Regions from separate parts of the Enterococcus sp. DIV0756 genome, predicted to be linked through region 2. Evidence: predicted binding sites of a transcription regulator. Region 2 holds the regulator's gene; each other region holds the start of a gene.
What was found. Region 2 encodes LexA, which represses DNA repair genes until DNA is damaged. Its sites were predicted from a motif close to CNAACANNTGTTNG; they were not measured.
Positions count from the first base shown of each region.

Region 1: a site for LexA is predicted at 3,250-3,263, ahead of uvrB (excinuclease ABC subunit UvrB). Genes of this name have one in related genera too.
Region 3: a site for LexA is predicted at 4,229-4,242, ahead of IGI44_RS21455 (replication-associated recombination protein A). Genes of this name have one in related genera too.
Region 4: a site for LexA is predicted at 2,105-2,118, ahead of dinB (DNA polymerase IV). Genes of this name have one in related genera too.

Region 1 is NZ_JBIOLF010000001.1:1,927,465-1,933,867, reverse strand. Features, by position in the region: gene IGI44_RS09330 (glycerol dehydrogenase) at 1-143, shown strand, start outside; gene IGI44_RS09325 (amino acid ABC transporter ATP-binding protein) at 165-902, opposite strand; gene IGI44_RS09320 (amino acid ABC transporter substrate-binding protein/permease) at 915-3,080, opposite strand; gene uvrB (excinuclease ABC subunit UvrB) at 3,326-5,317, shown strand; gene uvrA (excinuclease ABC subunit UvrA) at 5,458-6,403, shown strand, end outside.
Region 2 is NZ_JBIOLF010000001.1:1,670,104-1,676,506, forward strand. Features, by position in the region: gene recJ (single-stranded-DNA-specific exonuclease RecJ) at 1-1,177, shown strand, start outside; gene IGI44_RS08145 (adenine phosphoribosyltransferase) at 1,192-1,704, shown strand; gene IGI44_RS08150 (hypothetical protein) at 2,125-2,391, opposite strand; gene lexA (transcriptional repressor LexA) at 2,497-3,120, opposite strand; gene IGI44_RS08160 (DUF896 family protein) at 3,252-3,494, shown strand; gene tkt (transketolase) at 3,588-5,582, shown strand; gene IGI44_RS08170 (FAD-dependent oxidoreductase) at 5,867-6,403, shown strand, end outside.
Region 3 is NZ_JBIOLF010000002.1:1,062,369-1,068,771, reverse strand. Features, by position in the region: gene IGI44_RS21470 (response regulator) at 1-55, shown strand, start outside; gene IGI44_RS21465 (sensor histidine kinase) at 45-1,397, shown strand; gene IGI44_RS21460 (PepSY domain-containing protein) at 1,502-2,137, shown strand; gene IGI44_RS21455 (replication-associated recombination protein A) at 2,885-4,210, opposite strand; gene IGI44_RS21450 (hypothetical protein) at 4,382-4,702, shown strand; gene IGI44_RS21445 (helix-turn-helix transcriptional regulator) at 4,909-5,814, shown strand; gene IGI44_RS21440 (transposase) at 5,862-6,403, shown strand, end outside.
Region 4 is NZ_JBIOLF010000001.1:2,591,811-2,598,213, forward strand. Features, by position in the region: gene nrdD (anaerobic ribonucleoside-triphosphate reductase) at 1-260, shown strand, start outside; gene nrdG (anaerobic ribonucleoside-triphosphate reductase activating protein) at 345-947, shown strand; gene dinB (DNA polymerase IV) at 939-2,060, opposite strand; gene IGI44_RS12610 (hypothetical protein) at 2,240-2,770, opposite strand; gene IGI44_RS12615 (winged helix-turn-helix transcriptional regulator) at 2,942-3,976, opposite strand; gene IGI44_RS12620 (heavy metal translocating P-type ATPase) at 4,086-6,197, opposite strand; gene IGI44_RS12625 (heavy metal translocating P-type ATPase) at 6,256-6,403, opposite strand, start outside.

The DNA.
Region 1 (6,403 bases), 260 kb from region 2:
TTTTTCCATCAGCAAACGACCTGCAAAAAGTTACAAATCTAGCTTTTTCACCAGAAGATGGGATTATTCGCAGCAATGTATCAGTAACAAAAGATGAAGTCTATAAAATCCTTTTAACATTCAGAAAAACCCGTGAAATCTAAAATGATTTCACGGGTTTCGTGTTAGATATTCAAAACTTTATTCAAGAAATCTTGAGTTCTTGGATTGTGAGGATTATTGAAGACTTGTTCAGGTGTGCCGTCTTCTAAAATTTTCCCACCATCAGTAAAGATGACACGATCGGCTACTTCTTTGGCGAAGCCCATTTCATGGGTAACGATGACCATCGTCATTCCTTGTAAAGCTAAATCCTTCATAACCTTCAACACGTCTCCAACCATTTCTGGGTCAAGCGCCGAAGTAGGTTCATCGAACAGCATGATGTCAGGATTCATTGCCAACGCACGGGCAATTGCCACACGTTGCTTTTGACCACCAGAAAGGCTGTCTGGATAATCATTTTTCTTCTCTGCAAGTCCAACCTGTGTTAGTAATTCCACACCGCGTTTTTCAGCGGACTCTTTCGATTCACCTTTTAAATCAAGTGGAGCTAAAGTGATATTTTCTAAAACAGTGAGGTGAGGGAACAAGTTGAAATGTTGAAATACCATTCCAATATGCTGACGGACCAAGTTGATATCTGTGTGTTTATCTGTTAGGTCTTGTCCATCGATAATGATCTCACCAGAAGTCGGTTCTTCCAAGTGATTCATACAACGCAAGAACGTACTTTTTCCGGAACCAGATGGTCCAATGATACAGACCACTTCACCTTCACTGATAGTGATATTTAAGTCATTTAAAACGGTGTTGTCACCGAATTTCTTTACCAAATGATTAACGACAATTTTTTTATCCATCGTTTTTTCCATCTATTTCACCTTCTTTTCTAAACGGTTCGCTAACTTAGTCAAGATCGTGATTAAGATCAAGTACATGATCGCAATAATCAAGTAAACGTAAGAACTTTGTGTAGTCCGTGCCACAATAATCTTCCCAGTTTGCAGTAATTCCACCACACCGATAGCAGAGATGATCGTCGTATCCTTCAAACTGATAACAAATTGATTGATGAATGAAGGAATCATAATCTTAACTGCTTGCGGCAAAATAATTTTTTGCATGGTACGGTTGTAAGATAGACCTAAGCTTCGTGAAGCTTCCATTTGACCAACAGGGACAGCATTGATACCGCCGCGAACGATCTCTGCGATATACGCACTGGCATTCAAGGTTAAAGTAATAATCCCAGCAGCAAAGTCAGGGATTTTGATTCCCGTAATTCCTGGTAAGCCGAAGAAAATGAAGAAGGCTAATACCATCATTGGAATACCACGAATAATGTCAATATAAATACCTGCGAAAGTACGTAGACCACGGACAGGAGAGACACGGAACAATCCGAAGATCACACCTAGTACTAGGGCCAACGCAAATGATACTAAAGCTAACACGATCGTTTTCCATAGACCGTCTAATAATGACTTGTAATTATTTTTTAGTAAGCCGGTAATAGTTGATTCATCAACAGCATCTTTCTTTTCTTCTTTTTCAGCACCAATGTATTTGTTTACGATTGTATCGTATTCACCAGTTCGTTTCATTTCTTTTAATGCTTCAGTGAACATTTCGCGAAGTTCTGGATTTTGTCCCTTTTTCACGGCAAAGCCATACTCGCCGCCAACTTCGCGCTTAATCGGTGTTTTTAGGTTTTGTCCTTGATTTACGGCATAACCAATAACAGGATAGTCATCCATCATGGCATCGATTGATCCAACTTTTAATGCATCATATAATTGATCCGCAGCATCAAAGCTTTTGATCGTGTAGCCATATTCCTTTTTGTGAGCTTCTAGGAAATCCGCACTTTCAGTACCAACCTTGGCGCCAACAGTTTTTCCTTTTAAATCTTTATAAGACTTAATGTCCTTATCATCCTTTGCAACAGCTAATTGAATTCCACTTTGGAAGTAAGGATCGGAAAAATCATAATTCGCTTTTCGCTCATCTGTAATGGTCATTCCAGCAATCATTCCATCTGCCTGTCCAGACTCCAATGCCTGCATGGCTGAAGAAAAACCGATAAATTTCATATCTAATTTGAACCCTTGCAGCTCAGCTGCTCGTTTCAGTAAGTCAACATCGATTCCTTTATATTCGCCATCACTGTCTTTGTATTCAAATGGGGCAAAAGCAGAATCACTTGCGATTACATAGACATCTTTTTTAGGTTCAATTTTTTTCATTTCACCTGAAGCTTCGGCTTGATCACCAGAGCCAGTCGAGATGTATTTCGCAACGATTTTATCGTAACTGCCGTCTTTCTTTAAATCTTTCAATCCAGCATTAAATTTCTTCAATAGCTCTTTGTTTTCGCCTTTCTTTACAGCAAAACCATAAGAGCTGCCTTTTTCCGGTTCGCCAACCAACTTAAATGGTTGACCATTGGTAACAGCATAGCCTAAAACTGGATAGTCATCGAAGATCGCGACAGAATTTCCGTTCGTCAAAGCATTGTACATTGCGTCGGCTGCTTCGTACAATTTAATTTCATAGCCATATTTGTCTTTGTTCTGCTCTAGGAAAGTAGCACTTTCTGTGCCGATTTTTGCAGAAACAGTTTTACCTTTTAAATCTTTGTAATCTTTGATGTCTTTATTATCATTTTTGACAGCCATCTGGATACCACTATCAAAGTAGGGTTCTGAGAAGTCAAAGGTTTTTTTACGTTCATCGGTAATACTCATTCCGGCAATCATACCGTCAAGTTGATCTGATTGCACGCCTTGAATGGAACTGTCAAATCCCAATGGACGTAAGTCTACTTTAAAGTTCTGATCTTTAGCGATCTGATTAATCAAATCCACGTCGATACCTATGTATTCACCGTCGGAATTTTGAAACTCGAAAGGAGCAAAAGTCAAGTCCGTTCCTATTTTATATGTCTTTTCCGCGGCGTTGCTCTTACTGGCAAAGCCAAGTGTGAAGATACTTGCCATTAAAAAAACGACGAATGGAATTAATTTGTTTTTTCTCATAATAATCCTCCTATACACTTATCATTTGTTTATTATATGTTAGTTTAAGGATAAAATACAAGTAGGTTCATTGTAGGAGAGAAAAAAAGCAAAATTTTTATAACATGAAATGTCAGAAAAGTTTACATTGGAAATTTTAAGAACTTTTTACGCTGAGAATTAAAAATGGCGAAAATATGTTCGGTATGCTATAATTTTGAAATGGAAAATCTTTGTTTATTTAATAGAAAAAGGGGGATTTTTGTATGATTGAAAGAGTAACGGACAACACGTTCGATCTTCATTCAAAATATCAGCCTGCTGGCGATCAGCCTGAGGCCATCAAACAACTAGCCGAAGGAATCGTCGATGGAAAAAAAGCACAAATACTATTAGGAGCCACCGGTACCGGGAAAACATACACAATTTCTAATGTCATCAAGGAAGTCAATAAACCAACCCTCATAATTGCTCACAATAAGACATTGGCAGGGCAATTATATGGTGAGTTTAAAGAATTCTTTCCTAACAATGCGGTGGAGTATTTTGTTAGTTACTATGATTATTATCAACCTGAGGCATATGTGCCATCTAGTGATACTTATATTGAGAAGGATTCAAGTATCAATGACGAAATCGATAAGCTGCGTCACTCGGCAACAAGTGCGTTATTAGAACGAAATGATGTGATTGTAGTTGCATCAGTATCTTGTATCTTCGGTTTAGGTTCTCCGAAGGAATACTTAGAGCAAGTAGTCTCATTACGAGTAGGAATGGAGATGGATCGAAACCAGCTGTTGAGGAACTTGATTGATATTCAATTTGAGCGAAACGATATTGATTTCCAACGTGGCCGTTTTCGCGTTCGTGGTGATGTAGTGGAAATATTCCCCGCATCACGGGACGAACGTGCTTTACGCGTGGAGTTTTTTGGCGATGAAATCGAACGGATTCGTGAAGTTGATGCATTAACTGGCGAAATTACTGGCGAAACTGAGCATGTTGCGATCTTCCCGGCGACACATTTCTTAACAAATGAAGGACATATGGAAGTAGCCATCAGCAATATCCAAAAGGAACTTGAAGAACGATTAGACGTATTGCGTAGTGAGAATAAACTTCTGGAAGCCCAACGATTGGAACAGCGAACAAATTATGATATTGAAATGCTGCGTGAAATGGGCTATACGTCAGGAATTGAAAACTACTCTCGACATATGGACGGTCGTAAAGAAGGTGAACCACCGTACACACTGATTGACTTCTTTCCTGAAGATTTCTTACTTGTAGTTGATGAATCACATGTGACGATGCCGCAAGTTCGCGGAATGTACAACGGTGACCGGGCTCGGAAGCAAATGCTGGTCGATTACGGATTCCGTTTACCATCTGCTTTAGATAATCGGCCGTTACAATTGAAAGAATTTGAAGAACGTGTTAATCAAATCGTCTATGTTTCAGCAACACCAGGTCCATATGAACACGAAGAAACAGACACAGTAGTTGAACAAATTATTCGTCCAACTGGTTTGTTAGATCCAGTTATTGAAGTGCGGCCAATTATGGGGCAAATTGATGATCTTGTTGGAGAAATCAATGAACGTTCTGAACGAAATGAGCGTGTATTTGTCACGACTTTAACTAAGAAAATGTCAGAGGACTTAACGGACTACTTCAAAGAATTAGGGATTAAGGTTAAGTATCTGCACAGTGACATCAAAACGCTGGAACGGACGGAAATTATTCGTGATTTGCGGTTAGGAAAATTTGATGTTCTTGTAGGAATTAATTTACTGCGGGAAGGGTTGGATGTACCAGAAGTTTCCTTGGTTGCCATCCTAGACGCGGATAAGGAAGGTTTCCTGCGTAGTGAACGATCACTTGTTCAAACGATTGGGCGAGCTGCACGTAATTCTGAAGGTAAAGTAATTATGTATGCTGACAAGGTGACGGATTCGATGCAACGAGCGATGGATGAGACCTCACGTCGACGCAGTATTCAAGAGCAGTATAATGAAGAACATGGAATCGTTCCAAAGACAATCATTAAAGAAATTCGTGATTTAATTTCAATTAGCAAAGTCGCAGAAAATACTGAAACATATGATGCAACTTCATTTGAAGAGTTGTCTAAATCAGAACGAAAAGAACTGATTGCCAAAATGGAAGACGAAATGCGAGAAGCGGCTAAAACCCTTGATTTTGAAACTGCTGCCACTTTAAGAGATACTATTTTAGAATTAAAAGCGGCAGAATAGACAAACTTAATCAGTAAGAGTATTCTAATTAAACTTTGCTCAGGCAACTACTTTTTTCAATTAAAACTAGTTGCCTAGTAAATATAAGAGATAATTGTTAAGAAGAGCAACACAGTAAAACAATGAAATAGGAGATATAAATGGCGAATGATAAGATAGTTATTCATGGAGCGCGTGCTCATAATTTGAAAAACGTAGATGTTACGATTCCTCGTGACAAAATGGTGGTTGTTACTGGTTTATCTGGTTCTGGGAAGAGTTCATTGGCTTTCGATACATTATACGCTGAAGGACAACGTCGTTATGTGGAAAGTCTGTCTGCCTATGCCCGTCAATTTTTGGGTCAAATGGACAAACCAGACGTTGATAGTATTGATGGATTAAGTCCTGCAATCTCGATTGACCAAAAAACGACAAGTAAAAATCCTCGGTCAACGGTAGGAACTGTAACTGAGATTAACGATTATTTGCGGTTGCTCTATGCTCGAGTAGGTCATCCAATCTGTCCCAATGATCATATCGAGATCACTTCACAGTCAGTAGAGCAGATGGTTGATAAAGTTTTAGAATTACCTGAACGAACAAAAATTCAAATCTTAGCACCAGTTGTGGCTAAGAAAAAAGGGCAGCATAAAAAAGTCTTTGAAATGATTCAGCGTGAGGGTTATGTTCGTATGCGGGTCGATGGTGAACTGTATGATGTAACAGAGGCTCCCGAATTAACCAAAAATAAAAAGCATGATATTGAAATTATTGTGGACCGAATTGTCGTAAAAGATGGCATCCGTTCGCGCTTGTTTGATTCATTTGAAGCGGCTTTGCGTTTAGCAGAAGGTTATGCGATTGTTGACGTGATTGGCGAAAAGGAAATGCTCTTTAGTGAACATTACGCTTGTCCATATTGTGGTTTTACTGTGGGTGAGCTTGAACCTCGTCTATTCTCATTCAACGCACCATTTGGCGCATGTCCAGACTGTGATGGCTTAGGAGTTAAGCTTGAAGTCGACATGGACCTGGTAATTCCAGATCAAAGCAAAACTTTACGCGAAGGAGCATTGATTCCTTGGAATCCGATTAGTTCTCAAT
Region 2 (6,403 bases):
GGGACACCCAACAATCATTCTATCAATAGATGAAAATGGGGTTGCGAAGGGATCAGGACGAAGCATTGAAGCTTTAGATTTGTTTGGTATGTTGAATACCATGCGTTCTAAGTTTACTCATTTCGGGGGACATGCTGCAGCTGTAGGATTAACTATGCCAGCAGAGAACATTCCTGTTCTTCAGAAAATGATGAATGACTACATCTCTGCTGAACAAATTGATTTAAGTAAGGGCTCCGGGCTCCTAATTGATGAAGAATTACCATTATCGACTATTAATCTAAAATTTGTTGAAGAATTAAAAAAATTAGCGCCTTTTGGAACAGATAATCCAGCACCACATTTCTTGGTTGAAGGAAATGTCAGTCTATTTAAGCGTATTGGCAGCGATCAGCAACACGTTAAATTTTCATTGAAAAATGAAGATAGTCAGCTAGATGCAATTGGTTTTGGTTTTGGTGATGAAAGTGAAGAAATTCAACAGCCAGAGACAAAATTTGTCGGAGATTTAGAGATTAATGAATGGAACGGTCAGAAAAAAGTCCAACTTCGTTTGATTGATTTTGCATCTGACGGATTACAGGTGGTTGATCGCCGAGCAAAATATACGTGGAATCAAAAAATTGAAGGCGAAAACGTTCTTTATTTAGCTTTTCAAACGAAAAGCCTGAAATTCTTTACGAAAGAACTACAAAAGCCAGTGTCTTTATATGATGAAACAATTAATTGGACAGACTACGATCAACTAGTTGTTCTCGATTGTCCAGATCAAAGAAATCTGTTGAAGGAAATCACAAATAAAGGACGCTTTGAGCGAATTTATTTATTTCTTTACAGTCCTGATGACGCTTATCTTAATGGGATGCCGAAGCGCGATCAATTTGCGAAATTATACCAATTTTTTCAAAAACAACCGCGAGTAGATATTCGTTTTAAACTGAAAGTTGTTTCGAATTACTTAAGAATTCCAGAAAAATTATTAGTATTTATGATTCACGTGTTTTCCGAGCTGAAATTTGTTACAATAGACGACGGCGTTTTACAAATGGTTGAATCACCAGAAACTCGTGCTTTTGAAGAGAGTAAGATTTACCAGAAACGCATGGCTCGAATTGATAGTGAAGAATTTTTATTGATGAATGATATTCAAACGATTAGAAATTGGCTGAAAAGCTAGGAGGAAATACCGAAATGAATTTGAAAGATTATATTGCTAGTATCCCAGATTATCCTAAAGAAGGGATCATTTTCCGTGATATCTCACCCCTTATGGCTGACGGTGAAGCTTATCGCGAAGCAACAAAACAGATCGTGAATTATGCGAAAGAAAAACAAATTGACATGGTTGTGGGGCCAGAAGCCCGTGGATTCATTGTAGGATGTCCTGTGGCGTTTGAACTAGGCTTAGGCTTTGCGCCTGTTCGCAAGCCTGGTAAATTGCCTCGTGAAGTGATCGAGGTAGAATACGAAAAAGAATATGGAACAGATACATTGACGATTCATAGTGATGCGATTAAACCAGGACAACGTGTATTAATCACTGACGATTTACTAGCAACTGGCGGAACGATTAAGGCCACAATTGAACTAGTTGAAAAACTTGGTGGTGTCGTTGTCGGCTGCGCTTTCTTAATTGAGTTAGAAGAATTACATGGCCGCGATAAAATTCAAGGGTATGATATCTTAACTTTGATGGACTATTAGTAAAAAATGAGCTGGAGAATTTTCTTCAGCTCATTTTTTGTAGTTTTTTTGAATTTAACGTAAGAAAGGCTTTGCGAACTCGCTCAGTTTTTGAGTACCAGATTAGCTCTGTAAGCAATCCCTGTGTGTCTCAGCAACAAGACCCAAATAGTTCGTTCTAAATTGCCAAGAAACATAGTGATCGAAGAGAACTGATGTTGATTGGTACTTAATCGGTGCTTCTTAAATATCGAAATATTTTTTTATTGTCGATAGACTAGTTCTGCTTAATGGAGTTTAGCAGTAACTTCATGCGTAGAAAAGTTAGTTCGTGAAGCCGGACATAGATATACCTGCTGTAAACAATTTATTCATGGGTGAATTGCTTCTTCCTGTATAGTCAAAAAAGCTGCTAGAAAAATTAGCAGCTTGTAAAACAATTTAAGCGGACTTGTGATAATGATGATCGTAAGTCACGTAATAAAAATCTTCGGCTGGTTCCTTATAGTATTGTTCATCCTCGAACTCTTCTTCATCGAGTTGACGCTCAGCATAATGCTGCGCATACTTCCGTTCATCCCACAACATGAACCAGACAAGAAACAAACCAGAGAAAATGACGACCGTAGCTAAAGAACCTAACTTACCGATCAATAATCCTAGCAACAATACGGCGATAATTAAACCAAATCTTCTTACTGCTTTCATCAATAATCACTCCTATATATAAATACGCGAACGTGTGTTTGTATTTCTATTATACGAATGTTTGTTCGTTTTGTAAAGAAAAAAATAATCGGAAATCAATTCCGATTAATAAATATGGTTTCGGTACAAGCCAACTACTTTACCAAGAATAGAAACATTATCGTAAATCAACGGTGCTAACTCATCATTTTCAGGTTGCAAACGAATATGATCAGCTTCGCGATAAAATCTCTTACAGGTTGCTTCATTCTCATCCGTCATAGCGATCACGATCTCGCCGTTTGTGGCTGTTGATTGCTTTCTGACAATGACATGATCACCATCATAGATACCTGCGTTAATCATACTTTCACCGCGAATCGTCAACATAAATAAGCTGCCTTCTTCGCTAGAAAGATCTGGAGGAACAGGGAAGAAGTCGGAAGCTTCCTCTACTGCTAAAATTGGTTCACCGGCGGTAACTACACCTAACATAGGAATGACCTGCGGAGTTACTCCAATTTTTTCTAAACCAGTTACGGTTAATTCGATTGCTCTAGGTTTTGTTGGGTCCCGTTGAATCCAACCCTTTTTCTCTAATCTGGATAAGTGGCCGTGAACTGTTGATGTAGATGAAAGATTCACAGCTTCTCCGATTTCTCTAACAGTGGGTGGGTAACCTTTATCTTCAACGCGTTCATGAATGAAACGTAAAACTTCTAGTTGTTTTGTTTCCGTTCTTTTTGCCAATGCCCGCACCTTCTTTCGTTTTTTTAGTGTAGCATAGTTATTCAAACAAATCAAACAAGCGTTCGTATTTCTTGGTACTTTCAACTTATTTTTTTTTATGTATAATTAGAAGGGGAAAAGAGGTGCTTAAGATGATTAATGATGAAACTATTGCACGCATCAACGAGTTAGCAAAGAAAAAGAAAACAGTCGGATTAACAGACGCAGAAGCACATGAGCAGAAAGTCTTAAGAGAAGAGTATATTTCTTCTTTTCGCAGTGGAATGCGTCACCACATTGAAGGAATGAAAGTTGTTGATCCTGAAGGCAACGATGTTACTCCAGAGAAATTGAAAAAGATCCAAAAAGAAAAAGGCCTGCACAACAGAAAATAAATCTTTTACTGGTTAAGTGATTGAAATGTTAAAATAAATCGGTTACAATGAATCTGTAATTAAAGTATTTATGACCAAAAAGGAGGAACTAATTTGTTCGACAAAATCGATCAACTAGGTGTAAACACAATCAGAACGTTAAGTATTGAAGCAATCCAAAAAGCAAACTCAGGTCATCCAGGTTTACCAATGGGGGCTGCTCCAATGGCGTATGCTTTATGGACAAAACATTTGAATGTTAACCCTGCAACGTCATTAAACTGGCCAAATCGTGACCGCTTCATTCTATCAGCAGGACATGGTTCTGCAATGCTTTATAGTCTTTTGCATCTTGCGGGCTATCAAGTAACAATTGACGACTTAAAGAATTTCCGTCAATGGGAAAGTAAAACACCCGGTCATCCTGAGTTCCATCATACAGATGGCGTAGAAGCAACTTCAGGTCCTTTAGGTCAAGGTATTTCAACGTCTGTTGGGATGGCAATGGCTGAGGCGCATTTAGCGGCAACTTACAACCGTGACAGCTTTAATGTAATCGATCATTACACATACGCTTTATGTGGTGATGGCGACTTGATGGAAGGTGTTTCTGGCGAAGCTAGTTCTATGGCTGGTCATATGAAGCTTGGTAAACTAATTGTATTATATGATTCAAATGATATTTCATTAGATGGCCCAACGTCAAAAGCCTTTACTGAAAATGTTGGTGCACGTTATGAGGCTTACGGTTGGCAACATATTTTAGTTAAAGACGGCAATGATTTAGAAGCAATTTCTAAGGCCATTGATGAAGCGAAGGCTGAAACGGATAAACCAACCTTGATCGAGATTAAAACAGTGATTGGTTTCGGTTCACCAAAAGAAGGAACCTCAGCAGTTCACGGTGCTCCAATTGGACAAGATGGAATCGATGCTGCGAAAGCTGTATATGGTTGGGAATATCCTGACTTCACCGTTCCAGAAGAAGTAGCTAAACGCTTTAAGGAAGAAATTAATGATAAAGGTGCTAAAACTGAAGCTGATTGGGATGCTATGTTTTCAAATTATGAAAATGCCCATCCTGAATTAGCGAAACAATTCAAAATGGCCTTTGCAGGGGAACTTCCAGAAAACTGGGAAGAAAGTTTACCAGTTTATGAAGATGGAACGGCTCAAGCAAGTCGTGTATCAAGTAAAGATGCGATCCAAGCAATTGCGAAAGCTGTACCAAACATCTGGGGCGGATCAGCGGATTTATCTGGTTCAAACAACACAACAATTGCTGATGAAAAAGAATTCCAACCTGACTCCTATGAAGGTCGCAATATTTGGTTCGGTGTTCGGGAATTTGCGATGGCAAGTGCTATGAATGGGATTCACCTGCATGGTGGCACTCGTGTGTACGGTGGAACATTCTTTGTCTTCACTGATTACTTACGTCCAGCAGTTCGGATGTCAGCGATTCAAAACTTACCGGTTATTTATGTGTTAACCCACGATTCTGTTGCAGTTGGTGAAGATGGCCCTACGCATGAACCAATCGAACAGTTAGCAAGCGTTCGTTGCATGCCAAATGTGCAGGTCATTCGTCCGGCTGATGGTAATGAAACTTCAGCTGCATGGATTCAAGCTTTAGAAACGAAAAACAAACCAACCATTTTAGTATTAAGTCGTCAAAACTTGCCAGTTTTACCGAACAGCAAAGCTATGGCTAAAGAAGGCGTAGCTAAGGGCGGTTATGTAATTTCTAAAGCTGAGTCAGATACACCAGAAGGTATCTTGATCGCCACTGGTTCTGAAGTGAACTTGGCCGTTCAAGCCCAAAAAGAATTAAAAGCCCAAGGAAAAGACGTTTCTGTTGTTTCTCTCCCAAGCTTTGATTTATTTGAAGCGCAAGATGAGGCATACAAAGAGTCTGTTTTACCGAAAGCAGTCACAAAACGTGTAGCGATCGAAGCAGCTTCACCATTTGGATGGGAACGTTATATCGGAACAGATGGTAAAATGATCGGCATTGATCACTTTGGCGCATCTGCACCTGGCGATTATGTCTTAGAACAATTTGGCTTTACCGTTGAAAACGTCGTAAATACTTTTAACGAATTATAATCATAGTACGTCTAAACTGAGAAGGGAAACTTTCTCAGTTTTTTTACTTTTAAATTTATAGAACGAGGGCAAACAGCAAGAGAGTTGTATAAAAAAATTGTTTACATAATAAAAATATTTTTATCTGTTTGATTTTTTTATTTATTACGGTTACAAAAATTCTTTGAGAAGAATAAAAATGTTTATCTGTGAGCAAAATAATTTAGACAGAATATAAATTCTGTTATACTGTCCTTGTGCAAAAGTTTGCAAACAAAAAACGAAACAACGAAAGTGGGATGACAATGAAAGTAGTAGTAGTAGGATGTACACATGCCGGTACCGCGGCCGTTAAAAATATTTTAGCAAATCACCCAGATGCAGATGTAACAGTCTTTGAACGGAATGACAACGTTTCTTTCTTATCTTGTGGAATCGCTTTATATGTGGGTGGAGTCGTTAAAGACCCAGCAGGTCTGTTTTATTCTAATCCTGAAGAACTTGCTTCTTTAGGTGCAAAAGTGAACATGGAACACGATGTAACAAACATTGATACAGATGCGAAAAAAGTAACAGCAAAAGACCTAAAAACAAATGAAGAAAAAATTGTTGATTATGATAAATTGGTTGTTACGACAGGATCTTGGCCGATTATCCCGCCAATCAAAGGAATTGATTCTAAAAATATTCTTTTATGCAAAAACTATAACCAGGCAAATGTTATTATTGAGCAAGCGAAAGATGCCAAGAAAGTAGTAGTTGTCGGTGGTGGATATATCGGAATCGAATTAGTCGAAGCATTTGCTGAATCCGGTAAAGAAGTAACACTAATCGACGGGCTT
Region 3 (6,403 bases), on a different contig from region 2:
GATCCAGACGGTCCGAGGAGTCGGCTATGTCTTGAGGGTTGCCGATGAAAACTAAAAATGACCAAGGGAAAACATTGCAATATCAGCTTGTCACCCGTTTCAGTATGATCATGTTAGGACTGGTTCTGCTAGTAAATATTCTGATTCTCAGTGTCACCGCCCTACAACTTTATCAATCCAGCAAGAAAGAAACTGAAGCGATAGAAGACGCCCTGTCTCAAGTAGAAACACAGACGAACCAAGAATGGAAAAATACGCTGCAACTGTACATCGCCGCAGATGATCCGAGGTATTATATCCGCGTTTCTCTACAGAAAAACAATACGGTGTATTCAAGCGAAGCCTATCAGCTATATGACAACTTTCAAGAGTTAAAGCAGCTGCCTTTTCTGTCAGATGTTTTATGGTATGGCGATGCGCCCTATTTCTTTAAACAATTCCATGTCAAAAATACTAGTGTGGCGGTGCTTACCAGCATGGAAGACAATTTTGAGATTTTGGCGACCTTGTTCCTATGGTCTCTGGGCATATCAACTTTGATCCTACTGCTAGGAATCTTTTTCATCGCCAGATTTGCTAAAAAAATTAGTGCGCCATTGGTAAAAATGAATCATGAGGTCCAAAGCCTATCGCAACGACCGCAAGTAAATGAACGACTGTCAGAGCCCAGCTCACCAAAAGAAGCGAGCAACCTTGCCGTATCCTTCAATCGACTTCTTCATCAACAGGAGCAATTGATGCAGCGGGAACGCCAATTTATCTCGGATGCTTCCCATGAGTTGAAAACACCGCTGGCAGCGATTCGAGGACATGTCAATCTTATCAAACGTCGGAACAAAGAGCATCCCGAGGTAGTGGAAAAATCACTGCCCTTCATTGATAAAGAATCAAAACGAATGGAACTGCTCACCAATCAACTGTTGATTCTTGACCGCGAGAACCAGCAAGGGGAGTTGCAAAAGATTTTCTTGGCTCCGCTTATCCATTCTACTCTTGAGGAGTATGCCTCACTGATGACCCAGAAGCTGAATCTCCAATTAGATGAAGAAGCGAACCTTATAGGGAATCCTGAGCAATTTTACCAGATCATTCGTAACTTGATTGAAAATGCTGTGAAGTATACACTAAATGATGGACAAATTACGATTTCCCTCACTACCAATGAAAAAGAAATCAATTTAAAAGTAGCAAATACAGGAGAAAACATTCCAGATAGTGAAAAGGAAAAGATTTTTGAACGCTTTTACCGCATCGACCGTTCCCGTTCCAGTAAAATTCCCGGAACCGGTATTGGACTTGCCATCGTGAAGCAATTAACGGAGCTTTACCATGGTACGATTACTGTCACGGATCACCAACCGAGCGGTGTATGCTTTACTCTGGTCTTTCCTAACTAAGATGAAGACTTCTTCATGAAGACTTCATCTCATCTTATTTTTCTATCTCCTTCAGCCCGCTATACTATAGATATAGAAAGAAGAAACACGAAAGGAAGATGGAAATGAAAAACAAAGGATTACTTTTAGCGATTACTAGCGTGGCGTTACTACTTTTCGCCGGCTGCAGCGACAACACTGCTCAACTAGAGAGCGGCAATCAACAGGAGGAAAGCAGCCAGAGCATGAGCCAAGAAAAGAGTTCTGCACAATCAAGCAGCCACACTACCGCCAGCACAAAAAATAGTTCGGACACAGCAAACAAACAGATATCTCTACAAGAGGCAATCGCTGTTTATAGAAAAGAAAAGCCAAATACGGATATCACTGGCATTGAAATTAACTCTCGGATGAACCAGCTCATCTATGAAATCGAAGGAATGGATGCTAACAAAGAGTACAAATACTACATCTCTGAAACTGGTGAAGTTCAGACTAAAGATGAAAAAACACTGGATGAGGATGATCGCGGCGAAGACGAACGCAACAAAGAAAAACTTAGCTTCGAGAACCTCCTTCCTTTAGATAAAATCAACGCCATCGCCAAAAAAGAAGTCGATGGCAACATCGTAGAATGGTCACTAGAAAGAGAACTTTCGAAAACCCTCTGGGAAGTGAAAGTCGAGAAGAATGGTAAACAAACAGACATCTCCATCGACGCTCAATCTGGAAATGTTTTGGAAATAGACGAAGATGATTAATACACAAGCGGATCTCCGCGCATTGATGATGCAGAGATCCGCTTGTTTTATGATTAAGTACTAGGATTTTATTAACGCTCTAAACTTGTCTTGCCTGCTTGATCTCCAGAAATTTGAAAAGCATGGTCCTCATCGTAATCAAAAAACGAATCACTCACAGCCATATTGCTGATCGCAGCGCGCTGTTTGCTCAATCAAGAAAAGCTTGGTTAATCTCCTTTTTTCCCTGCATCTTTCCATTAAATTAAGAAGGAATTTTATCTCATAACTTAACAATCGTTCAGTCAGCTTCATTTTTTCTTTCCGAACGTAAAGTTTTTTCGTCTTTCGCTTATCAATAAACTATGGATCGTTCTATACTTAGTCTTAAAAAGCTCCATTCCTAAATATCTAAACTCTTCATAACGTCCAAATATTAATTGATAAACAACAATCATGTATTTTATTCTTATCGATCACTTCTATTGTTGATAGAAATATGGTTCAAAACCTATCCTGCACTAGTTACTGCAAATTTTTAAAACCAATAACAACTCAATTATCTCTTTTGCGATATTTTTATTGTTAAAATATATTAGTAAAAATTGATTTTCAGCATACTGGGTTCTCTTCATTATCCTATGTAAGGGAAAAACATTGAAAAAACACTTGCAATGAAGTTAAAACCGAACGTTATCGCAAGTGTTGTATGGCTATATAAATAATCAGAAAAATGGCATCTCTTCAATAAAAGTAGTTATTTTCACACTACTGATCATGCTCTGCATGCCATTTATCAATTGCTTCTTTCCGCTCCTTGAACCGCTTCTCATTTCCTTGTGTTGTTGGCAAATAGTATTGATGCCCTTCCAACGAAGCCGGCATCGTCTTCATTGAGGTCAATTTATCCTCAGTATAATGCGCGTATTGATAGTTTTCTCCATAGTGCAGGTCCTTCATCAGCTTCGTGGGCGCATTGCGAATAACTAAAGGTACCGGCTCGTTCATAGTTTCGTAGACATCTTTCTTCGCCGATTGATACGCAGCATCTACCGCATTTGATTTAGGCGCCAATGATAAATAAATCACCGCTTGCGTTAAATGAACATTACACTCCGGCAGGCCAATAAATTGGCAGGATTGAAAAACCGTATTGGCTAATTCCAAGGATCGAATATCTGCCAAACCAATATCTTCACTGGCAAAACGAACCAATCGTCTGGCGATGAACAATGGATCTTCCCCTGATTCTACCATTCGAGCGAGCCAATAGATCGCTGCATCCACATCGCTGTTTCGCATGGATTTATGCAGTGCCGAAATCGTATTGTAGTGTTCTTCACCTTTCTTATCATAAAGAAAAGATTTTCGTTCGATCAAATCCAGCAGCTTCTCTTCCGTCAACGTCACCGTATCGGCTTCTTTATCTCCGTTAAGAACAGCCATTTCTAGCGTATTCAGTGCTACTCTGGCATCACCATTGGCATATTTTGCAATAGAATCTAACACTCGATCGTCCAGTTCAATTTTTAACTTGGGAAAACCTCTTGGACTATCAATTGCTTGCTTTAAAAGCTGTAAAATATCCTCACTCTCCAGTTGATTTAAGACGAAAACCTTACTCCGCGACAACAAGGCTGAGTTGATTTCAAAGGAAGGATTTTCGGTAGTGGCTCCAATTAGAATGATACTGCCATTTTCAACATAAGGTAAAAAAGCATCCTGCTGGGCTTTGTTAAAACGATGGATTTCATCCACAAAGACAATGGTTTTCGTTCCAAATGTTCGATTATGCTCTGCATCCTTCATTACCGTTTTTATTTCTTTAATCCCACTTGTCACTGCACTAAAATTGATAAATTCGGATTTTGTCTGATTGGCAATGATCCGAGCCAGTGTTGTTTTGCCTACACCTGGCGGTCCCCAAAAAATCATTGATGAGACACGATCATTTTCAATGATTTCCCGCAGCAACTTTCCTTTACCCAGTAAGTGCTTTTGTCCGACAAACTCGTCCAGATTTTCAGGTCGAACGCGCGTTGCTAACGGCTCGCTCTCTTCTCTGGATTTTTCAAAAATTGAACCTTGTCTCATTCAAACCCCTCCTCAAAACGAACATTTGTTCTATTTTAACATTTTAATTCTTTATTTACAAAGTAATTCCTTGTATAGAACGCGCTTAATTCAAACTCTAGCGCTCAATTAGTAAGTCTGTTTTTTGTTATAATGAAAGAAAAATGAAGAAACAAATTAGGGTGGGAAAATATGAATAATGATATCACTATTCCAGATAGAAAGATTACAGTTTTTAGCACAGCTAAGCGACGTGAATGGTTGGGCTGGCTTGGTTCCATGTGTTGGTTATACTTTATGATGTACGGATATGATGTTTTCATGTCGCAAAGATTTGTTTATGGTGAAGGCAGCCGAGTGCCTTTCTATTATATGGTTGTATTTACTCTAGCACTCCTTTTTTTCGGTCTGTGCTTCTCCAGGGATGTAGAAAAGCTTTCTCACATTGCTTTTTTTCTGCACCGTCTGCCATTTTCATTACGTTTACTCTACCTTTCTTACCACCATCTCTAGGAGCCATTCTTTACGTTCTTTCCCCAATATTGGTTGCACCGTTAGTATTGCGGAGAGTTTATGGCGTATTTAACGTAGGGAACTCGAAAAATCAATTAACTAGATATATATCCGCTATTTCAGTTTGTGTCCTTCTTTTTGCTTTATGGATCATTATTCGCCCTTCAAAAGAACTTGCTTTTCTAGTGCCGGCGCTTTTTCTTATTATGGCTTGGGTCGGTATACGTCGCACAATCATCGTTTCAAGTGAATCAATCACTGTTGATAATAATATACGTTCAACCAAAATTATCTATTATTTGATTTTAGCAGTAGCGGCTGTCTTAGTATTTTGGACGAATTTAATGGGATTGATCATTCACTCCCATACTTCAAACATTGGCTTTGAAACGTCTAATTTAATGCTTACTTTACTTAGCTATATTCTTCCTGCTGCCAGTTTTTTTATGTATGGATTAATCAGCGAAAAAGGGTATGAGCGAATTGGCTTTGTTTGTGCCGCTCTCCTGCTTGTCTTAGGAATTTTACTTGCTCTTTTGCCAAATCACGATCAGATAGTTTTATTTCTAATCTTAACTACTAATTCCATCGGCGGCACTTATTTTGAATTTTTCATTTTGACCATTCCAATCAAACTTTTGGCTAGCCCAAGACACCCACTGCTTACTCCTGCATTAGGCATCCTAGCTAATCTGATCAGTTCAGCTTTATTATATATTCCTGAGCTCTGGCTACCGCAAATATTTCAAAAATTAGGTGCTCCAGTAATCATTTCCGCTGCCATTTCCGTCATTATTTGTATCATCTTGGTTTTTCTACTTTTTGAGCACTATCAAGTAAAAACACTGTCTGACGCGTTATGTACTTTCCTTTACAAAAATGAACTGTTATTGCCTTCTGTCCGTGAGCACGATCAAAAGGAAGAGTTGGCTACTGTCGGGTTTACGCAACAAGAAATTGAAGTTTCACTGATGCTGATCGATGGAAAATCAAGAAGTGAAATTACACGCAGGCTTCATTTGAAGGCAGAAACCGCTGACCTATTAATGAAATCGATTCAATATAAAATTAGTGGTGTAGAGGAACCTAATGATATGCTCCCTATAAAGTAGACAAGGAAAAACAAAAATTCCAAATCTACTTTATAGGGAGTTTTTGTATGTCTAAGAGAAGTCTTTATTCTCCAGAAGAAAAGTATTATGTCATTTCAGAGGTAATAGATGACCGTCGTAGTATGAACAGTATCGCTAAGAAACATTCCCTTTCATGGAAAACTATAAATGATTGGATTCGCAAATATAAGGATGGTGGTCTAGAAGGGCTGAAAGAATCAAACACATGGAAACGATATGATCAGGCACTGAAACAAGCCGCTGTTTTGGCTGTCATTAATAAGAAGATGTCCGTTTTAGAAGCCACAATGTTCTTTCAAATTTCTTCGACTTCTGTGTTAAGAAACTGGATTTCACGTTATACTACTGGGGAACCGACAAAATCTACCAGTAAAGGCTGTGTACCCAAAACCATGAAAAAAGGACGTAAAACCACCTATCAAGAGCGTATCGAGATCGCTCAATATACAATCGCTAACGAGCTGAATTACACGCAAGCGATTGAAAAATATGATGTTTCATACCAACAAGTCTATTCTTGGGTAAAAAAATACCAACAACACGGAGAAGAAGCACTAAAAGATAACCG
Region 4 (6,403 bases), 920 kb from region 2:
TGGAAGCTGTTTGGGACTATGGTTACGATCGCATCGCTTATCTAGGAACGAATACACCGATCGACCACTGTTACGAATGCGGCTTCGAAGGCGACTTTAAACCAACGAAACGTGGCTTTGAATGTCCACAATGCGGCAATCATGATCCAAAATCATGTGACGTTGTTAAACGAACTTGCGGCTACTTAGGAAATCCTCAAGCACGCCCAATGGTTCACGGTCGTCATGAAGAAATCGCATCACGAGTAAAACACATGTAAAAAAGCTCAATGAGCCAAACAGAAATACGATTGACAGGGACGGCGCTCTTTGCCGCTCCCTGTTTTACTTGAAAGGGGAAAAATATGCGTAATCCTAAACCCAAAGAATGGCTGGCCAGCGAATTGAGCCAACAATACATCGCTGATTATAAAGCCTTCAACTTTGTCGATGGCGAAGGCGTCCGCAATAGTCTTTATGTCAGCGGCTGTCCTTTTGCCTGCGAAGGCTGCTTCAACGCGGCGTCGCAGAATTTCCGTTATGGCAAGCCCTTTACGCAAGAACTAGAAGATCAGCTGATTGCAGATACCGCCCATGACTACGTTCAAGGCGTTACTTTCTTAGGCGGCGAACCTTTCTTGAACACCCAAGTCTGCTTAAAGGTGATTGACCGCATTCGGGCAGAATTTGGTGACACCAAAGACATCTGGTCTTGGAGCGGCTACACGTTTGAAGAACTTTTGCTAGATAGCGATGATAAATTAGAGATGCTAAGTAAGATTGATATTCTAGTTGATGGCCGCTTCGATCTCTCAAAGAAAAATTTGATGTTGCAATTCCGCGGCAGCTCAAATCAACGCATCATCGATGTGAAAAAATCATTAGCTCAAGGGGAAGTCGTCATTTGGGAGAAGCTCCATGATTCGGAAAAGGCCTTCGAGCAAATCAAAAAGAGCGAACTAATTTGATCGCTCTTCCCACAATGGCAATACAATATTTTCAAAGGCAATGGGATCGAGATTAGTCAGAGTAATTCCGACTAGGCGGATCCCTTTTTCTACGCCGCCAATTTCCTCCCAAATCAAACTCGCTTGAGAAAATAAATCTTCTTTCTTTTCTATGTAATAAGGCAATGTCACCCTTCGTGTAACCGTTGTGTAATCTGCATAGCGAACTTTGAGAACAACTGTTTTACCATGCCGCTGCACCCGCTTCAGGGATCCTTCAACCTTTTCGGCTAACTGTCTCAGCTGGCTTAGCACCTCATCTTCTGTCGACAATGGACGTCCGTACGTATGCTCTTTTCCAACAGACTTTCGCTCACGTGTAATACTAACTGGCGAATCATGAATTCCTCGCACCTTTCGATACAAAGAATAGCCCATCTTGCCGAATTCCTGAATCAAGAACATTTCACTTTTCTCATATAAATCCGCCCCCGTAAAGATACCCAGCTCATTCATTTTAGGAACGGTCTTCTTGCCAACCCCATGAAATTTTTCAATCGGTAGACGCTTTAAAAAGACGACAGATTCTTCTGGGGAAATCACCGTCATTCCTTGTGGCTTTTGGTAATCCGAAGCCAGCTTAGCGAGAAATTTATTGTAGCTAACTCCTGCTGAGCAGGTTAATTGCAGCTCCTGCCAAATCTCCTGTTGAATCAGGCGAGCGATTTTGATTGCTGAACGCGCATGGATTTTGTTTTCCGTTACATCTAGGTAAGCTTCATCAATCGAGACCGGTTCAATGATATCCGTATAGCGATGAAAAATTTCGCGTACCTGTTGGGAGACAGCATTGTATTTGGCATGGTCGCCCGGCTTAAAAATGGCCTGCGGACACAATTCATAGGCCTTTTGAGCACTCATCGCAGAATGAATCCCATAGATTCGCGCCTTGTAATTCGCTGTTGTCACGACACCCTTACCACCAGTATCAGAAGGATGGCGAGCAATCACCAAAGGATGCTTTGCTAGCTCTGGATCATCTCGCTCCTCAACAGAGGCAAAAAAAGCATCCATATCAATATGAATTATCTTTCGCGATGTATCATTTTTCAATGGAAAAACCAATTCTGCCATGCTACTCGCCTCCTTCCCACGTTTATGTCTCCATTCATTATAACCGAACGTTTGTTCATAAACAATTATTCATGCTAGCAGTAAAAAGAACTTAATTTTTCAAGCAAAAAAACCAAACAACCTGCACGATCAAAATCGTCAAAACAGTCTTGTTCGGTTCCATAGTATAAACTATCACATTATCTCTCGATGAGATTTACTTTGCGTATCATCAGCTTATCAGCTGAACCTCGCTGAAATTCTTGTGGTTCGCCAAAAATTTCAGCATAGATCACCTTGTTGTGTTCACGACGACGTAGCTGGTAGATAATTTTCCCAGTATCTTCCAGTTCCTTCATCATTTCCGTCACACCACCGAAGCCCGTTTTTTTTGTGATAAATCCAGTTGCCACCATGCGTTCATCTAAGTAACGTGCTGAGATCACTGATCCTTTCGCCAAAGTTGTTCTTAAGGCCGTTGCTAATTCCTCTAATTCCTCTGGAACAGGCAACTCCCGTTCAACTGGCTGATATAACGTATCTCGCAAGGTGTTTAATTCCTCCACCAAAGCTTCATACTGCTCCTTCGTCAGCATCACACCTGCGATTTTTTCACGGTTAAAAATGTAAACACCGGTTTCTGCCTTACGAGCTTGAGCAAAAACATCCATTGGTGATTTTTTTACTTCTGTAATTGAAGATGTCGGAACATCTAATTTTCGCAATCCCATGTGCTCTCCTCCTACTTACTAGCTCTTCATATAGAAGAACTACCCCTTATTTTCAATTGTATCCCATTCTATCAATCACGCGTTCCACCACCCAACACGCTAAGTAGAATGACACTCTTCTCGTAGTCCTAATCATTATAGCATAACCTTTCTTGAAGAAAAATCTTCACCTCAGTTTCCTTCGTCAGATAAAAATGTTCGGTATCTTTCTTGAATCAATAAAGAGGAGTCTAAGGTAGGCGTTGTTGTCAACGCTACCTGATGACTCGCAAGCACGATGTTTTTTAAAGCTAAAGCCAGTTCATCTATTCGACAATTACTCAACAGGGATAATTGTCTTTTTAATTCCTTGCTAAGACGATGATAATCTGGTGAAACATGTCCTTGCTTCCATTTTGAATTGAAGATCACTAAGGGAAGACCTTGGTGTATGCCAAAAAACAAATCAAAAAGCTTTACTCGGAATGTGCTCTTCAATAATTCACTTTCCCAAGCCATCGTTTCTTCGATAATCTTACTCGCCAGCGTGACTTCCTCATATAAGGCTGTTCGATGCTTCTGATGGCAACGGTAGAATTCAGTGAATAGCTGAAAATGATAACGCATATGGTCAAAGAATAAATAAACAGCCAATTTTTCCTGTACATCAAATTCCTCAATGAATTTATTGACTAGTACCTTGTCTGGAAACAACGCTTTGTCCAATGAAGTCGCCGATTGGTTTTGATAATACTCATCTATTTGTCGATAAACTTCCCCTTCTTCAAAATAATAGAAATCTCTCAAATAACGTAATTGTAGCAATAGAATGATCCCTAGATCACCTAACAATCTCCCTGTTCGCCGTTTTGCTAACAAATTCAAACTAATCAATCGTCGATTTAATCTTCGCAATTTTGTATACTGCATTTCTGTAGGTGTCAGTTCCCAAAGAAATTGTTTGAAAAGTTGAAAGAGTGGATCTTCCATCAATATTTTTCGATGAAGCTCTAAGTAATTTGGATAATGCTGACGATTAATTTGCCATGTATTCTCTTTGATGACATACGCCTTTTGCTCTAGTTCACTAATGTAGCGCCTCACTGTTTTTATACTTATCCCTAGTTGTTTAGCCATTTCAGTCATCTTGTACTGTTCTTCCTTGATTAACTCAAGTAGCGCCAAATACCGTTGCGTTTTTTTACTTATTATAAGTTGCCAGATCATCCTTCATGTCCCCTCTTCTGCTCATTGAAATTCTTCTAATTTAAAAATAGCACAAGTATGATCCGAGTTTTTTCTCAACTTTTTTTCAAAAAAAAAAACGTCTGAATTCTCAGACGTTCAAAGTCATGGCATTTACCGCCACGATAATTGTACTCAAGGACATTAAAACCGCACCAACAGCGGGACTTAGCAGGATTCCAATCGGTGCCAAAACCCCTGCCGCAAGAGGAATGGCTAAAATGTTATAGCCGGCTCCCCACCAAAGATTTTGGATCATTTTGCTGTGTGTTCTTTTGGCTAAGCGGACAAATTTTAAAATATCCTGCAAATTGCTATTCGTCAAAACGACATCCGCAGAGTCAATCGCGATATCCGTTCCAGCACCGATCGCCATTCCGATCGTGGCTCTTGCCAAAGCGGGTGCATCATTGATCCCGTCACCTACCATCATGACTTTCTTGCCATCATCAGTATACCGTTTAATGATTTTTTCTTTATCATCCGGCAATAGTTCACTATAAAACTCGTTGATAGACAGATAATCTGCTACTGCTTTGGCCGCCTCTTGATTGTCTCCAGTCAGCATCACCGGTTCGATCCCGACATTGCGCAAGCTCTTGATAAAATCCTTTGCCTGCGGTTTTAAGGTATCGCCCATTGCAAAGAAGGCCACCAGCTGATCGTCTATTAATAGGAAGGAAATCGTATTGCCTTGGGCTTGATAATCCTTCAATTTTTCTTGATCAATACTTAATTCACGACGTTCGATTTCCTTTTGGTTGGCCAGAATGACTTGATGTCCTTCGACCGTTCCGCTAACACCGATCCCCTTCAGAGTCGATACGTCTTGCGCTTGAAAAGCTTCGATCCCTTCGACCTTCAAATAATTCATGACACCGACAGCTAGTGGATGATTGGTTTGAGCTTCCAGCGCACCAATATATTTCAACGCCTCAGTTTTACTCATATCAGTCAATTCTTCGATCCCAGTGACCGTAAACTTGCCTTCTGTTAACGTTCCAGTTTTATCAAGAAAAACATAATCCAATTGGTTTCCCTGTTCGAGGGCTTGACGACTTTTCAGCAGTAGGCCATTTTTAGCCGCTAATGAAGTCGAACGAGCAATGACTAAGGGAATCGCTAGACCCAAAGCATGCGGACAGGCAATGACAAAAACCGTTACCATCCGATCCAACGCCTGTGGCAGATCCGCCGCGATCAACCATGTAATAAAGGTCAAAACACCTGCGATTAACGCGATATAGAATAACCATTTCGCTACTTTATCTGAAATCGATTCTAATTTTGACTTTTCCTGTTGGGCTTGCTGGACCATCGTCATTACTTTGGCCAGATAGCCGTCCTCGCCAGTGCCAGTCACTTTTACTCTGATTGTCCCATCACCGTTTACTGAACCGCCAATGACTGGATCACCGACACTCTTTTGAACACCTTTTGACTCACCTGTCACGGCTGATTCATCAACGATCGTTGACCCTTTGATGATCTGACCATCTGTCGGCATTTTATCGCCAGCACGAACTAAGAGTAAGTCTCCGCTCTTGATTTCCTGCAGCTTGACCTTTTGCGTTGAACCATCTTCCTGAATTTGATTGACTTCATCCGGCAGCAATTCCGCCAACTTTTTCAACGCATTGCTGGCATTGGAGACTGCACTCATTTCCACCCAATGACCTAAAAGCATAATAACGATCAAGGTCGCCAATTCCCAGAAGAAATCCATCACGTGTTCATGGGGGTTGAGCTTATTGGCAATAAAGGAATACAAACTATAGATATAGGAAACTGTGATCCCCATCGCGATCAACGTCATCATCGCGGGACTTTTCATCTTCAGCTCCATTTTCGCTCCGCTTAAGAAGGGTTGTCCTCCATAAATGAACAAAATCGTTGCTAATACTAAAACAACCCACTCAGATCCTGGAAACGTTACTTGGAATGACAGTTGCACTCCCATCATCGGCGAAAGAACGATGATGGGAATTGCTAAAACAAGGGAGAGCCAAAATTTTTGTTTGAAATTTCCCATGTGCATCGAATGATCCATTCCTCCATGATCCATCTCATGATGATCATGCCCTTCCATTCCATGACTCATTTCGTGATGCTCGTGTCCCTCCATTGAATGATCCATTGCTTGATGGTCATGCATGGAAGGATCCGTGTTCATCGATTCATCCATTTGATCTCCTTGTTTCATGTTAAATGCCTCCTATTTCCTGCAACGTTCTTATCCTGAAATCCTTCCTCCCTGCTTGCTACAGTTTTTTATGATTCAAGCTGAGGGAGTTGAGCAGCACACTGACCGAGCTAAAGGCCATCGCGCCGCCGGCTATGATTGGATTCAAGAAGCCTAAAGCGGCAAAAGGAATCCCAATCACATTGTATAAAAACGCCCAGAATAAA